Regions from separate parts of the Shewanella sp. SM87 genome, predicted to be linked through region 1. Evidence: riboswitches for the same ligand, from Rfam matches in the RefSeq annotation. Region 1 holds a riboswitch; the other holds the start of a gene.
The links. Region 1 has a riboswitch for cyclic di-GMP ahead of L5M11_RS02915 (glycosyl hydrolase family 18 protein). Riboswitches for the same ligand answer to the same signal wherever they lie in the genome.
Positions count from the first base shown of each region.

Region 2: another riboswitch for cyclic di-GMP. It lies ahead of gbpA (N-acetylglucosamine-binding protein GbpA); the one in region 1 lies ahead of L5M11_RS02915 (glycosyl hydrolase family 18 protein).

Region 1 is NZ_JAKKSC010000002.1:292,263-299,695, reverse strand. It holds gene L5M11_RS02920 (FKBP-type peptidyl-prolyl cis-trans isomerase) at 1-471, shown strand; gene L5M11_RS02915 (glycosyl hydrolase family 18 protein) at 604-3,210, opposite strand; cyclic di-GMP riboswitch class I at 3,324-3,412, opposite strand; gene L5M11_RS02910 (ROK family protein) at 3,762-4,547, opposite strand; gene L5M11_RS02905 (aminopeptidase P family protein) at 5,202-6,989, shown strand; gene L5M11_RS02900 (HD-GYP domain-containing protein) at 7,163-7,433, opposite strand, start outside.
Region 2 is NZ_JAKKSC010000010.1:26,662-34,094, reverse strand. It holds gene L5M11_RS10005 (S46 family peptidase) at 1-93, opposite strand, end outside; gene L5M11_RS10000 (aromatic amino acid transport family protein) at 362-1,537, opposite strand; gene gbpA (N-acetylglucosamine-binding protein GbpA) at 2,100-3,545, opposite strand; cyclic di-GMP riboswitch class I at 3,669-3,768, opposite strand; gene L5M11_RS09990 (TMEM165/GDT1 family protein) at 4,179-4,733, shown strand; gene norR (nitric oxide reductase transcriptional regulator NorR) at 4,784-6,391, opposite strand; gene norV (anaerobic nitric oxide reductase flavorubredoxin) at 6,618-7,433, shown strand, end outside.

The DNA.
Region 1 (7,433 bases):
ATGAAAATGTTACTTGCCGTTGTGGTGATTGCTGGGGTGATTTTTTACTTCTTTACCTCGATGAACGGCCAAAAAGCCGCCCAAGAAAATATCCGTTTAGGCAATGAGTTTTTAACACAAAACAAAACCAAAGAAGGTGTGATCACCACAGCTTCAGGTTTGCAATATCAAGTATTAACTCAGGGCGATGGCACAGTTCATCCTAAAGCCAGCGATACAGTGACAGTCCATTATCATGGCACTTTGATTGACGGTACTGTGTTTGACAGTTCGGTTGATCGCGGCGAACCCATCGCATTTCCGCTTAATCGGGTGATTAAAGGTTGGACCGAGGGCGTACAGCTGATGGTTGTTGGCGATAAAATGCGGTTTTTTATTCCCAGTGAACTCGCCTACGGTAACCGTAGCACGGGCAAGATTGGTGGTGGTTCTGTGTTAATTTTTGATGTGGAACTGCTTAAGATTGATTAAATCAGTCTTCAATGAGTCTGTCTTAATGCATTCGGCTGTATTCATAAAAAAACCTTTCGCTTAATAAAGAAAAAAGCCCTGAATCTTCGCAGGGCTTTATTTTTTAACCAATAATATCAAAATTTTGGATAATTACTGACAGGTTGCCGCGCCAATATCAACCCATACCGCTGCAACACCCGGTACATCACCTTTAGTCCAGTAACTCGCCTTCCAAACACGACCGTTATAGCGAGCAGTTTGACCGCCGTTATACACCACACCCGCATCCCAACCGAGATCAACTTGGCTGAGTAGCAGCCATTGGTCTGCGGTGCGAGATGGCGTATTACCCTGCGTCCAATACTTTGCTTTCCATACCAACTGACTATGACTCACAGTATTACCCGTGTTGTATACCACACTGGTTTGCCAAGCAGGATAGTTACCGGCATTGGGATCGGTTGCATCGCATCCACCGCCGACCACTTTTGGCGTCACGGTCAGATTAGTCGATGCGCTCGCATCTAAGGCACCATCGGAAACCAGCACGCTCAAACCATAGAGGGTCGCTTCGGTAACATTGGGGCCAGTAACCACTAACGTGGCACTATTTTGCCCGGTTGCCGACACGCCTGCGGGCACAGTCCAAGCGTAGGTTAAGGCATCACCATCTGCATCGGAGGCACTCGCTACTATACTGACGGTTTTACCCGCTTCAACTGTCGCAGTCGGAGCCAGAGTCACTACAGGTGCTTGGTTCGGTGTATCTGCCTTATTGGTTACTGTCACTGAATCTGTGGCAGATAACCCTTCAGGATCGGTGACTTTAAGGCTAAAACCATAGACGACATCGGCAGATGTTGCACCCAATTGAATCGCCGCATTCGCCATATCCGCGTTTGCGATGGTAATAGTTGGGCCAGACACTTGCGTCCAAAGATACGTCAGCGCGTTATTCTCAGGATCGCGCGAACCGCTACCATTGAGCGTCACATCGGCGGGACCGGTGACATTCACATCCGCGCCAGCATTGGCAATGGGCGCTTTATTCACTGGCGGAGTGGTGCCTTCACCATGACCTAAACCTTCGTGCATGGCATTCAGAATGTCACCATTATCGGCATCAAGTTCCCACGCAAAAAGCCCACCAAGTTGATTAGAAAGCACATATTGCCCCTTGGCTTTAACTGAACGAGCATCATCGAAAGTGATTAAATCGCCAGTAGATGCCTTGAACAAAGATGGCGCCTCAGCTGTTTCGTCGTAACTGTAAGTCCAACCGCTTCCCATGTAGTCATTCGCTATCTGACGATAATCCACCACACCAGCTTCCCAAGTACCTTTTACTTTGCCCGTTGCCGTCCCCGTGAAAGGATTATTACCACTGTAGCCATTGACACCTGTCCAGCCGCGGCCATACATAGCGGCACCGACCACAATTTTCCCTGGGGTCACGCCTTGGCCTAACAGCGCATTAACGCCATTAGCTGTGGTGTAACGAGTATTAGGATCCCAACTCGCTTCATACAGATTGGTTTGATGGCCGAGTTCAGTATTAGTCCAACCACCATTAAAGTCGTAACTCATCAAGAAGATGTAATCCATGTACTGCTGAGCAGCCTGATAATCGACTTTTTGAATTTTATCGTCACCAGCGCTAATGGCTGAGGTCAGCTCATAGGTACGACCCGTTTCGGCGCTTAGTTCATCAAGCATTGCCCGCAGTTCACGCATCAGAGTCACATAGGTTTCACCGTCATTGGCATTACCTAAATTTGGGTTAGCGCCATTCCCCCCTGGAAATTCCCAGTCGATATCTACGCCATCGAAGAATTTCCAGGTCTGTAGAAACTCTTTCACCGAAGCGACAAAGATATCGCGCTTGGTTTTATCACCGAAGAAAAAGAAGGGATCCGAGAGGGTCCAACCACCGACCGAAGGTAAAATCTTCAAATCTGGATGTGCTTGCTTAAGTGCCATCAATTGACCGAAGTTCCCTTTGTAAGGATCTGAATGCTCACTCACTCCCGCCTGCGGTATTTGAATCGCTGCCCAAGGATCGTGAATCGCAACTTTAAAATCACCACGACCACTACAGGCACGTTGCAACGCTTCGAAACTGCCTTCGATTTCTTTCAAGCTATCATTGATGCCATTACCACCACAAATTGGGGTAAAGCCATATAAAATATGGGTTAAGTTTTGCGCAGGTATCTTATCGACCGGAAATTTACGGCCGTATACGCCCCATTCGACAAAGTAACCTCCCACCACTTTGCCTGATTTATTAGCATAGGGACGGTTGTTTTCTTTTAGGGGAGCATTGAGTGGCACTAAATGGCTGCCGTCGGTATCAGCCACGAGGATTTGTTTAACATCACTCGCAGTACAACCATCGCTGTTACACAGTTGTACTTGCATCTGATAACGGCCGCCCTTGTTCACCTTAAAGTTAGCGGTTCCCGACGCGCCAGATGGGCCTTCCCAAACTACATTGCCGTTGAGTAACACTTGGGCGCTATTGCCCACATCGCCACTCCAAAGGTTCCAACTGACGGATACATCGGCGGCATCTTTCACCGTAACTAATTGATTGTAAGCGGTAGCCGCTTGATTCACTTCAATAATAGCGAACTTAGTTTCGCCCCAACCTAAAGTCGGTTTACCGGGCGCCGCTGCAAAAACGCTGGCACTGATGGTAGATGCCAGCGCTGATGCCACTAGCAAGGCTGATGTTGAAATTTGAGTCTTGAACATGAGATATCCCTATTGAATTTTTATATGAATCAATAAGGCAAACAAAGCGTAGACAGGAAACAGCACTCTCTTAAAACCATGCAAAACGACTGACAACTGCACGAAGAAAAACCTGTGGTATCCCCGCTATCATAGGTACAGACGAACCCTTAGACCGGAGGCTTTGCGTCCCAGTTTTTCAACTGGTTTGCCTTTTACACGCAATGACAACGCTGTCATTGCAAATATCAGAATAAGCGTAAGTGAAATAAAATTGCAACAAAATATTATCAACTGCGTTATTGGCTAAAATCGTAAATAGAACTAGCCATCTGATAAGAAAGGAATTATGCAAATTAAACTATCGCTAATATTTACTTTGGATAATGAGGATTATCTGAATACTTTAAAAATAAAAAAACAGGACTCGATATGCCAAAGGCATCATAAGTCCTGCTTTATATTTCACAATTTACGTCGCTTATGCAGCTAAAACTCAATCACTAAACATTCATGGCGCAAACCATTGTCGAGCAACATTATGATCCTTATGCGCGGGGCATTTATTATCCTTATGCACGGGGATAGTCCCTTGCGAGCATCACAGATAAACCGCGGCAAACCAAGGTTTCCATATCATCGACACGATTGATTTTCATCTCAGCTAAGGGCGCGCTCAATGCCATTTGCTTTAAGCTTTCGAGACAGCCTTTGTAGTAAGGAGCGCTATTCATCATACCGCCAGCAAGCCAAATTCGATTGGGATTAAATAAATTAACCGCCCACGCTAATCCCATGCCGAGATAACTGCCCGCGCGATATAAATCATCCTGAGTGGAGATTTTGCGGCTGCGTACTGAATCGCCACTGGCCAGTTGCTCTAAACTAAACTCGCCAGATTCTGTCATCACGCGACAAGGCCCCAACTCCCCCGCCACGCCAGTCGCTCCCGTAAAGACTTGCCCATTAAAGGCAATAGACATACCGATCCCAGTGCCGCACATGACCAATAATTCACAGGCATATTTGGCATCACAAGTCGCTTGCATACCCGCATCGATATCGTTGCAGATAAACTTAAGCTCACCCTGGGTTTTGACTGTATCGAAGCTCAATCCATTGAGTCCAGGTAAAGATTTACAAGAAACCAAACGATTATTTTGTACCAGTCCAGGTACGGCAATCGCTAGTTGGTAATGCTGTAAATCATAATCACGTTCAAACGCCGCAATTTGATTATTTAACTCTTCAATTTTAAAACCTTCACCTGTGGGGATTTTATATTGTTCTGTATGTCCCGCGAGCTGAAGTTCGAACAGGGCTTTGGTACCGCCCACATCTATTGTTAGTATTTGCATCGCTTACTCCACTGATACATGTGCCCCACTCTGACCCCGAGTAGAGATGGCAAATGTTAGCATAGGGTCCAAATGTTAGCGATTGAATAAAACTTAAGTTGCTAATTTGTAAGGAATAAGTCCTAATTAAACATGACCAACCTTTTATTTAATTCACTTTTCACGCTCAAAATCACATAAATAAATTAACAACAAATCCCATAACCTCAAGCGTCTTACCTGCACAAATTCACGATTGTATACAAAATCCTTTATTCGCTACCCTTGCATCTAGCGCGCTAGACTTGCGATAATCCGAGCCGGTTAAAACTCAAATCAACATATACCCAAGCTACCTGAAGATACGAGTTTCAGAGCGCCTAGGGTGCTTCAATTCAAGGCGTATCAATGACAGAATGTCGGCTACCTTTTGAATTGATGCAACACGGAAGTGAAGTGCCCTAGACGCTCCGTCCCGGCGGTTTTTAACGCACTTTATACTGCGTTGGTTATTTTTAACTTAGCCCACTAGGTCTGCAAATAACCGCCTTGCCTAAAGTGCGTTAAATTACCGCTGAATCCTGCATCTTCAGGTTGTTTGGGTATAAACCATTCATCCTTAGGCGATCTTCGCCTACCGACTCGCATAGCATGCCAGTCTTAATTGGAGCCCTTATGTCACAATCAATCGCTAACCGTCTCGGTGCTATTCGTAACGAATTAACATCTGCTAATCTCGATGCTTTTATTATTCCCCGTGCCGACGAATATCTGGGCGAATATGTGCCGGCACATAACGAACGTTTGTACTGGGCAACCAACTTTACCGGTTCGGCGGGTATGGCTATCGTATTGAAAGATAAAGCCGCAATATTTACCGATGGCCGCTATACGGTTCAAGTTCGTTTGCAAGTCGATGCCACACTTTTCAGTTATGAAAGCCTAACCGATACACCACAAATTGAGTGGTTATGTGACACGCTACCAGCAGGGTCTCGCGTTGGTTTCGATGCGCGCTTACACACCTTAGCTTGGTATGACAATGCCAAAGCAACCTTAAATAAATCCCAAATCGAATTAGTTGCAGTTGAACAAAACCCCATCGATTTGCATTGGCAGAATCGGCCAGCACAGTCGAACGCGCCTATCACTTTGTTTAGCAACGAGAGTGCAGGTAAAACCAGCCTGCAAAAACGCATTGAAATTGGTGCCTTAGTAAAAAAAGCCGGTGGTGATGTTGCCTTAATCGCCGCCTTAGATTCTTTCTGCTGGCTACTCAACATTCGCGGCAATGATGTACCGCGACTACCCGTTGTACTCGGCTGTGCCCTGCTCCACGCCAATGGTGATATGCAGATTTTCACCGATTTAAGCAAACTCCCAGAGGGCATTGAGGAGCATGTTGGCGCTGGCGTAAGCTTTAAGGGCGAGGCATCTCTTGCCGATACACTCGCCAGCATGCAGGATGTAAAACTACTGGCCGATCCGAATTCTGCAAACGCTTGGGCACAAAACATTGCCCGTGAGGCAGGAGCAAAATTGATAGCTGGAATCGATCCTGTCGCTTTACCTAAAGCGCAGAAAAACGCCGCAGAACTGGCTGGCATGCGTGCCTGTCATATCCGCGATGGCGTCGCAGTGAGTCGATTCCTTGCATGGCTCGATGCCGAAGTGGCGGCCAATCGCATGCACGATGAAGGCACCCTTGCGGATAAATTGGAAAGCTTTCGCCTAGAAGATGAGCGTTACCGCGAGCCAAGTTTCGACACGATTTCAGCTGCCGGTCCTAATGCCGCTATGTGCCATTACAATCACAACAATGGCACACCAGCCATGATGACAATGGATAGCATCTACTTAGTGGATTCTGGCGCTCAGTATATTGACGGCACCACAGATGTGACCCGTACTATTGCGATTGGTGAAGTGACCGATGAGCATAAAAAAATGGTCACGCTGGTGCTAAAAGGTCATATCGCGCTAGACCAAGCTCGCTTCCCAAAAGGTACTTCAGGCCAGCAGCTCGACGCCTTCGCCCGCCAATATTTATGGCAACATGGTTTTGATTACGATCACGGTACAGGCCATGGTGTGGGTCATTTTTTAAGTGTGCACGAAGGTCCGCAGCGCATAGGCAAGAATGTTAACGCTATTGCCCTGATGCCAGGCATGGTGCTTTCCAACGAGCCGGGTTACTACCGCGCCGACGATTTCGGTATTCGCCTAGAAAACCTCGTCGTAGTGCAACACTGTGAAGCACTTAAAGGGGCTGAGCGTGAGATATATGAGTTCGATGCACTGACTATGATCCCTATGGATGCACGCCTTATTGATAAGAGCCTGTTAACGCAAGGGGAAATAGACTGGTTTAATGCTTATCATCAGCAAGTATTCAATACACTTTCTCCGTTGATGTCAGGGGATGAATTGGCTTGGTTAACTCAAGTGACTAAAGCAATTTAGCACTCCGCTGATAAGTAGCAATTTAAGTCGTTATTTTAGTCACTTACGCGCTATAAAATAGAACGCCCAAGGCAATTAGCATTGGGCGTTTTTTTAGCGCTATCAGTGTGTTTTAAAACCCACGTCTTATTTCAAAACCATGATTTCAAAACACGATTTAAAAACATGAATCGCTAAACCATAGTAGGTTGTGCCATCGGCTGGTAAGCATCATCCAGCGATGCTTTAGACAACACTTCAAAGTCCTGATGAATTGCCATAAAACAATCGACTAATTCAGGGTCGAAATGCTGACCTTTGCCTTCAATAATTAAGTCGATAGCCTCTTGGTGGCTAAAGGGCCGCTTATAACATCGGGGAGAAGTCAGCGCGTCATAAACATCAACTAGGGCCACTATCCTTGCCGAAAGCGGAATATCTTCACCTTTCAAACCAAGGGGATAA
Region 2 (7,433 bases), on a different contig from region 1:
CATAGCAGGCAGTTGATGGGGCTGCCACATACCTTCGTCAGCCTGTGCGCCAAAACTAGCGGCCACGGCAACTGTGAGTAACCATTTTTTCATTGTGTTAAGTCCGTTTTATGTGAATGAAGCCACGCGCAAGCTGGGCCATTTTATCGTTTTAATAGCGTTGTTTTAATTTTAAATAACTGTGCTAAAACCCAGCATCACTCGCTTTAAAACCTAAAAAGCAAAAAGTCAGGCCGGGGCCTGACTTTATCACATGCGACACTCTCTATAACAGACTTTGAAAAACTCGCTTACAAAGCAAATACATTTAATCAAAGTTACTCAGCCGCGTTGGCTAAAAAGCCACACCTATCGCAATGAATTAGATCCCAACAAATAGTTGGGCACCCACAATCACGGCACCTAACAAACCTGTAATGACTAACGCAACAGATCCGCCAGACACTTGATAACCCCCAAGCTGCGACTGACGTTGACGCAGTGCCATAACAATTGGCAAAAAGATGATCATCACGACCAATGGTACGGCCGCAAATCCCAGTACCGCCACAAAGCCTTCAGGCAAATACAAGGCACACAAAACAGGCGGAATAAAGGTCAGTAACCAAGTTTGAATACGGCCGGCAAACGTTTCTTTGGCGCGAGTTAATTCAGCGATAAAGTCATATAAACTTAAGGTCACACCGAGGAATGAGGTCACTAAGGCTAAATCAGCGAATAATGAAATACATTTGCTGATCCAAGGTGTATGAGCAATATCCTGTAATGCCGTGACGAGTGAAGGTAGTGAACCTTCAAAACTATTCACCTCATATCCGCCTACTGTGCCTAAAGTCACCAATAACCACAGAACATAACAAGCAAGTGGGATAGTCGAGCCGATTAACAACACCTTACGCAGTGATACCGCATCGCCATCGAGATAACGCACTAAAGTGGCGATACAGACGTGGAAACCAAACGAAGTAAACACTACGGGAATTGCCGCCATCCAATTGCTGGTCATAGACTCGGCAATCGCGCCAGTTGCCATGCTAGCAATACTGACTTCGGGCAATAAAAATAATACCACCACCACGAGCAATAGAATCATTAACGAAAATAGGAAACGTGACACTTTATCGACCCAAGCAACACCTAGCGCCGCAAAGCCACCGAGCACGAGTGTAAATAACAACACTGCGACTTGATTATCGAGCACGATATCGAACATGTTCTTCGCTTTAAGCACTAATAACGAAGAGCCGCCGGTGAGATAAGCCGCGGTCAAAGCAAATAATAAACTCAGGAAAGAAGCACCTTGAATTATTTGACCTTTTTTACCCAGTAACTTACCCGTAATAGCATGCACGTTATCCCCCACGCCAGTGCGTAAGTTAATTTCGAGCATAAGTAATGAGGTATAGGCGGACACGCCCCAAATAACGACGAGTAACACTAAAGCAGGGATAATACCTAAAGCCGCTGTGGCTAAAGGTAACGCTAACATACCTGCGCCAATGGCCGTCCCGGCAACGATGGCGATCGAGCCTAACATTTTTGAATTCACACAATAGTCCTGTTCAATAATTAATTATTATTTTATTTGAGTAAGATTTGAACCGATAAAGCCTTGCGTCTTAAATCGAAATAAGCGACACATCACTTAAAGCATCCAATCAGATCTCGACCTAGCAGATCAATTGGCCCCAATAGCTTTTGAATGTTTCAACCCAGTAGCCATTGAGGCTAACTAAATCGATTATTGAAAAATGGCATGACTTTCAATTGTGATAGCCCAAATGAATGTACCGATATAAGCATCGATTAAATAGATAGTTTGGGACATTAACAGAGCCAAACCCAGTGGGCAAGCCAGTTGTGAACAAAGAAGGGTAGCAAACGGTACGGTAACAACTTAATAGCGCTGTGATAAACGAAAATAAACAAGCCAACAAAATCGCTACCTTTGTTGAGAATACCTGTAATCTTGTATTAGGCTCGAATCAAAATAAAGCCGGTCTTTTTCCATCCGATGCAGACAAAAAGGGCTTAAACACAGCGAATATGTTTAAGCCCAATCACATCATGTTGAGAATTGATTAACTCAAAATGTTAATTTACAGCTCAGTCCACGCCATAGCCCAAGAAGCGCCAACACCTGGCTCAAATCCTGTGGCAGAAGCCGACCACTGCACGCAATAGCCGCTATAAGGGAATGGCTTACATTGATACACTTTGCCATTTTTAGGCTGTAACACTGTAGTACCTGCAACGTAACCTTTCACGCCTGCTGGGAATACAAAATCAGCTTCTGGTGCAGGAGCTTGATCCTTTAAGAAGAGATCAAAGTTCTGCTGAATAACATCACCTTGTTTAGGCTCAGCTTTTACCTGCAAATGATAATGCCCAGCTTTAGGCTCAACGACGTCTAACACTAAGCTCGCACTGGTATTGTTAACAGTTTGGCTCACAAAACCTGCCGCGGTGCCATCATGGCTAAACAAATACGCTGACACTAGCATCTCGGCGTTACTGGTCACATCAAAGCTGACCTTCGCCGCACCGTCGATAATTTGATAATCGTCGGCAAGTGAAGTGACCTCTAAGCTGTTGCCCGGAGCAGGAGCTAAATCAAATCCTACTTCGACACGCTCAATACCTGAGTTTTTCGCTGTAAAAATGTCGTTTTTGCCATACACAGGCTCAATCACACCCGATGCATTTTTTTGTCCCGCTTTTAACTGGGCCTGCTGGGCATTAATCGCGCTTGCTAATAGGAAAGGCCAATTTTGTTTATCACCTTGAGTCGCATCACTAATGGTAATGACTGTTTGCTTAGCCGTTTGCTCACCATTGGCGTCAAACACCCGGGTCATCACTTTATCGCCTGCTTTTAGATCGAGTGACGGATTGATATCCCCCACATCTTGCCATTCACTCGGCACAATAGGACCCGAGCCCAAGTTCACATCGATAGCATTGTAGAAACTATTCGTCGTATCTCCCACTTCCCACACGGCCAAGATCACTTGATAACCACTGCGACCTTCTGGCACGTAACAGTCATGGGTCACTAACTTAGGCGGCTGTTCCATGCCACCATCAACTACGCAAAAGGGGGCTAAGTCAAAGCTCGCTCGGCTCAAAGCTTGGTTTGGGTTCCAATCTTGGCGAGTTAAATAGTAACGCCAATTACGGGTGACATGATTTGCTGTGAACTGCCAACTGAATTTATTCCAGCCCGCTTTAATATCCGTCTTTGCCCAACGGCTCGGGCTTTGTTCATCCAAAGGTGAAAAAGCACCATTGCCAGCACTCGCCAGTTTGCCATCAGCAGGACCTGATTCAGGAAAACCCGATGGCCCCTCAACACTTTGTGGCTCCCATTGCACCGCACCACAATTGGCATTTTTACCTGTTTTACAGGCATATGAACGCGATTCAGGTGCCACAACATAACCGTGCGCCTGCGCAGAGATACTCACAAACGCATTCGTCGCCATTACTGCCGCGGCCAATAAACTCAATTTAGAAATAGGGGAAAAAACAGTAGGATTTGCCACTTTAATGCACTCCATTGATTGCCTATCATCCTAAACATAATGATAGGCTTAGATATAAAAGTGGTATTTGGGCAAACAACAGCATTAAACAGCAGTCGTTTATCTTTCACAGAAATCGAATTCTGCGGCAACTCCGCTATCTTAGTTCACTAAAAAATCCATTTACAACCTTAGACCGGAAGCTTTGCGTCCTAACTTTTCAATTAGTTTGCCAAATACAGTCGTTATCATTGAGTCACTACGAGTTAACAGTATGTAACCAAGTAGAAATGACTTGGCTAAATTAGCAACAAAAGACAACGTTGTCAAAAAATAATTCATTTATATTCATTAAGTTACAGAATGTGAATCGGTATTTTTCTGACACCCGTCAAACATTTATCAGCACCTACTGTTATAAACTCGTGCTTGAAACTAAATCTTACCTAGGTATAATGCCCACCTCGCTTCGGGGGAGTAGCTAACTGGATTTCGAGCCATCGTCATCTAGGGTGAACATCAACATACTTGGCAACATGCCATGGTGTTCACAGCAAATCATAGATTTGCCCAGCAAGACCTGAGCACAATGACCGCACCTAGGGGTGGACGGTTTATTGTGCTTATGTCATAACCACCCCTAAAGGATCACACTTGGAAGCCCTACTTGCCTCAACCTTTACGGTTGCTATCGCCGAAATTGGTGATAAAACTCAATTACTTGCACTAATCCTCGCCGCAAGATTTAAAAATAAAACCGCCATTATTTTAGGTATTTTGCTGTCGACATTATTTAACCATTTTGCCGCAGCTTGGATTGGCCAATGGGCCATTAACTGGGTAAGCCCAGATCTTGCACGTTATTTAGTGGCCGCGTCCTTCTTTGCAATCGCTCTTTGGGTGTTAATCCCCGATAAAGTCGATGCAGAAGAGAGCCGTTTCTATAAAATGGGCCCCTTTCTCGCCACCTTTATCCTGTTTTTTATCGCCGAAATGGGGGATAAAACACAAATCGCAACTGTGGTATTAGCCGCAAAATACGATTCATTAACTATGGTGGTTGCAGGCACAACCTTAGGCATGCTGCTTGCTAACGTACCCGTAGTGATCGCAGGCCACTTCAGCGCCGAAAAATTACCTATGTTGTGGATACACCGTGGCTGCGCCGTATTGTTCGCACTCTTAGGCGTAGCAACACTGTTCTTCTAAGAATCGAGGCTGTGGTTTTGCTGCAGAATAAAATTTCTTCACGCAATATTTTATTCTTTTAAACCTAACCGTTTTGCAAGTCGGTGCAAATTACCTGTATCGATTTGCAATATTCTTGCACACGCAGCCCAATTTTGTTGATTCGCGGCTAAAACTTGGCGAATAAGTTGACGCTGATATCTCTCAGTCGCAGCCTTAAGCCCCAGCATAACACTGGAATTATCTTGCGATTGTCCCTCACGACAGGCCGACTCAGACCTAAATGCTAATTCACTGGCTGGCGTTGCGGCATCTGATGGCCTATCTTCGTCGACTGTTCTGTGTGCTTGATTCATCAAAGAATCGAGCTGAAAATGTTTATTACTTAAGCTGATGTAAGTCGTTTTTAGCTCGGCTTTCGCCAACACCGCAGCCCTGTGTATCGCATGCTCTAGCTCACGCACATTACCCGGCCATGTGTATTGCTCTAATAACTGCTGCGCTGCGGGTGTGATATTGATATGGGTGAGTCCTAACTTCGCTTTACAACGTTCAAGAAAAAAACCTGTCAGCATGACAATATCTTGCCCACGCTCTCTTAATGGTGCTACGTGGATAGGAAACACGCTCAACCTATGGTAAAGATCGAAACGAAAGCGCCCTTCCGTTGCCTCTTGGTGCAAAATTCGATTAGTGGCGGCAATAATCCGAGTATTCACTTTTAGGCTCTTATCACTGCCCACTCGCTGTAATTCACCGTATTGTAAAACCCTCAATAACTTAGCTTGCAGCCCCAAGGGAAGCTCCCCGATTTCATCTAAAAACAAGGTCCCCTTGTCAGCGAGTTCAAACTTGCCTTGCCTATGACTGATTGCCCCCGTAAATGCCCCTTTTACATGTCCAAATAACTCGCTTTCGGCGACGGACTCCGGCAATGCAGCGCAGTTCAAATAGATAAGTGATTTATCGGCTCTGGTCGATTGATTATGTATCGCCGCGGCCACTAACTCCTTACCCACGCCAGTTTCGCCGGTAATTAATACCGATAAATCCGTGCCTGCCACGGCACTTATCTGCTGCTTTAGCGATTGGATCTGTGTGGATTGCCCTATGATCTCCTGCTGACTAGCAGGACGATTGAGCACCTCAGTGCCATTGGAAACTTCAACAACTTGGGATTCTAGCTGTTGCATCAATAACGCAGTATTAAGACTGGCTGCGGCCAGTGCACTGATCACACGCAACTCGCTATCACTAAAACCATCAAACTGATGAGGGTTGAAACCATCAATGGTGAGCGCCCCAATTAAGCGATCGTTCGCGATTAGTGGTAAACCAATGCAAGCATGTACATGTAAGTTCGCACTATGATGTGGAATTAAACCATCATACGGATCGGGAAGTTCACTGTCGGCCGGGAAACGAACCACATCGCCAGCACGGGCGATAGCCTCTAATCTCGGATGTTCACTAATTTGAAAGCGCCGCCCTAACACTTCGGCAAAGAGCCCATCTATCGCCAAGGGGACAAATTGCTGCTCCCGAAATGCCAATAATGCCGCAGCATCACAATTGACACGCCGCCTGACCACTGCCAACAAACGCTCAAATCTGTCTTGCGTCGACACGCCGACAGTTAAATCTAAGGCTAACTGAGTTAAATCAGCATGGGCACTCATAGCACATCCACAGTCAAATAAAGTCATATTGACAACAGTGTAATGTCAATTTGACAAATATCAAATTGTCATTATGACACCAGCAAGTAATTTCAAATGTTGAAATACGTTAATACCAATAAAAATCAACACCTTATAATGTTGGCATAGTGAGTGCAATAAGAGATTTAACTAAATAAGCAAGATTTACGTAGCGCATTCATTATTAATTATCACAGGTGTATTTATGACTATTCATGTAAAAAACAATATCCACTGGGTGGGCCAACGCGATTGGGAAGTGCAAGATTTTCATGGTACTGAGTACAAGATAACTAAAGGCACAAGCTACAATAGCTACCTTATCCGTGAAGAAAAAACCGTGTTAATTGATACAGTTGATCATCGGTTTAGCCAGCAATTCTTACAAAATCTTGAAGCTGAAATTAATCTAACCGACATAGACTATATTGTGATGAACCATGCAGAGGAAGACCACTCAGGCGCCCTGACTGCATTAATGGCCAAAATTCCTAACACTCCAATTTACTGCAGTGAAAATGCGGTCGACTCCATTGTAGGACATCACCACCACCCAGAATGGAATTTCATTACCGTAAAAACAGGGGATAGTTTAGCGATAGGCAATGGTAAGCAACTGATATTTATCGAAGCACCTATGTTGCATTGGCCAGATAGCATGATGACATACCTCACCGAAGATGCGGTTTTATTCAGTAACGATGCCTTTGGCCAACACTATTGCGACGAACATTTATTCAATGATGAGGTTGATCAAAATGAATTAATGGAACAATGCCTACGGTACTACTCAAACATTTTAACGCCCTTTAGCAGCCTAGTGACGGCTAAAATTCACGAAGTATTAAGCTTTAATTTACCTGTAGATATGATCGCAACTTCACATGGCATTGTGTGGCGTGATAATCCAGCCCAAATTATTCACCAATATTTAGCTTGGGCCGACGCTTATCAAGAAGACCGCATCACGATTTTCTACGACTCTATGTCCAATAATACTCGCATGATGGCCGACGGTATT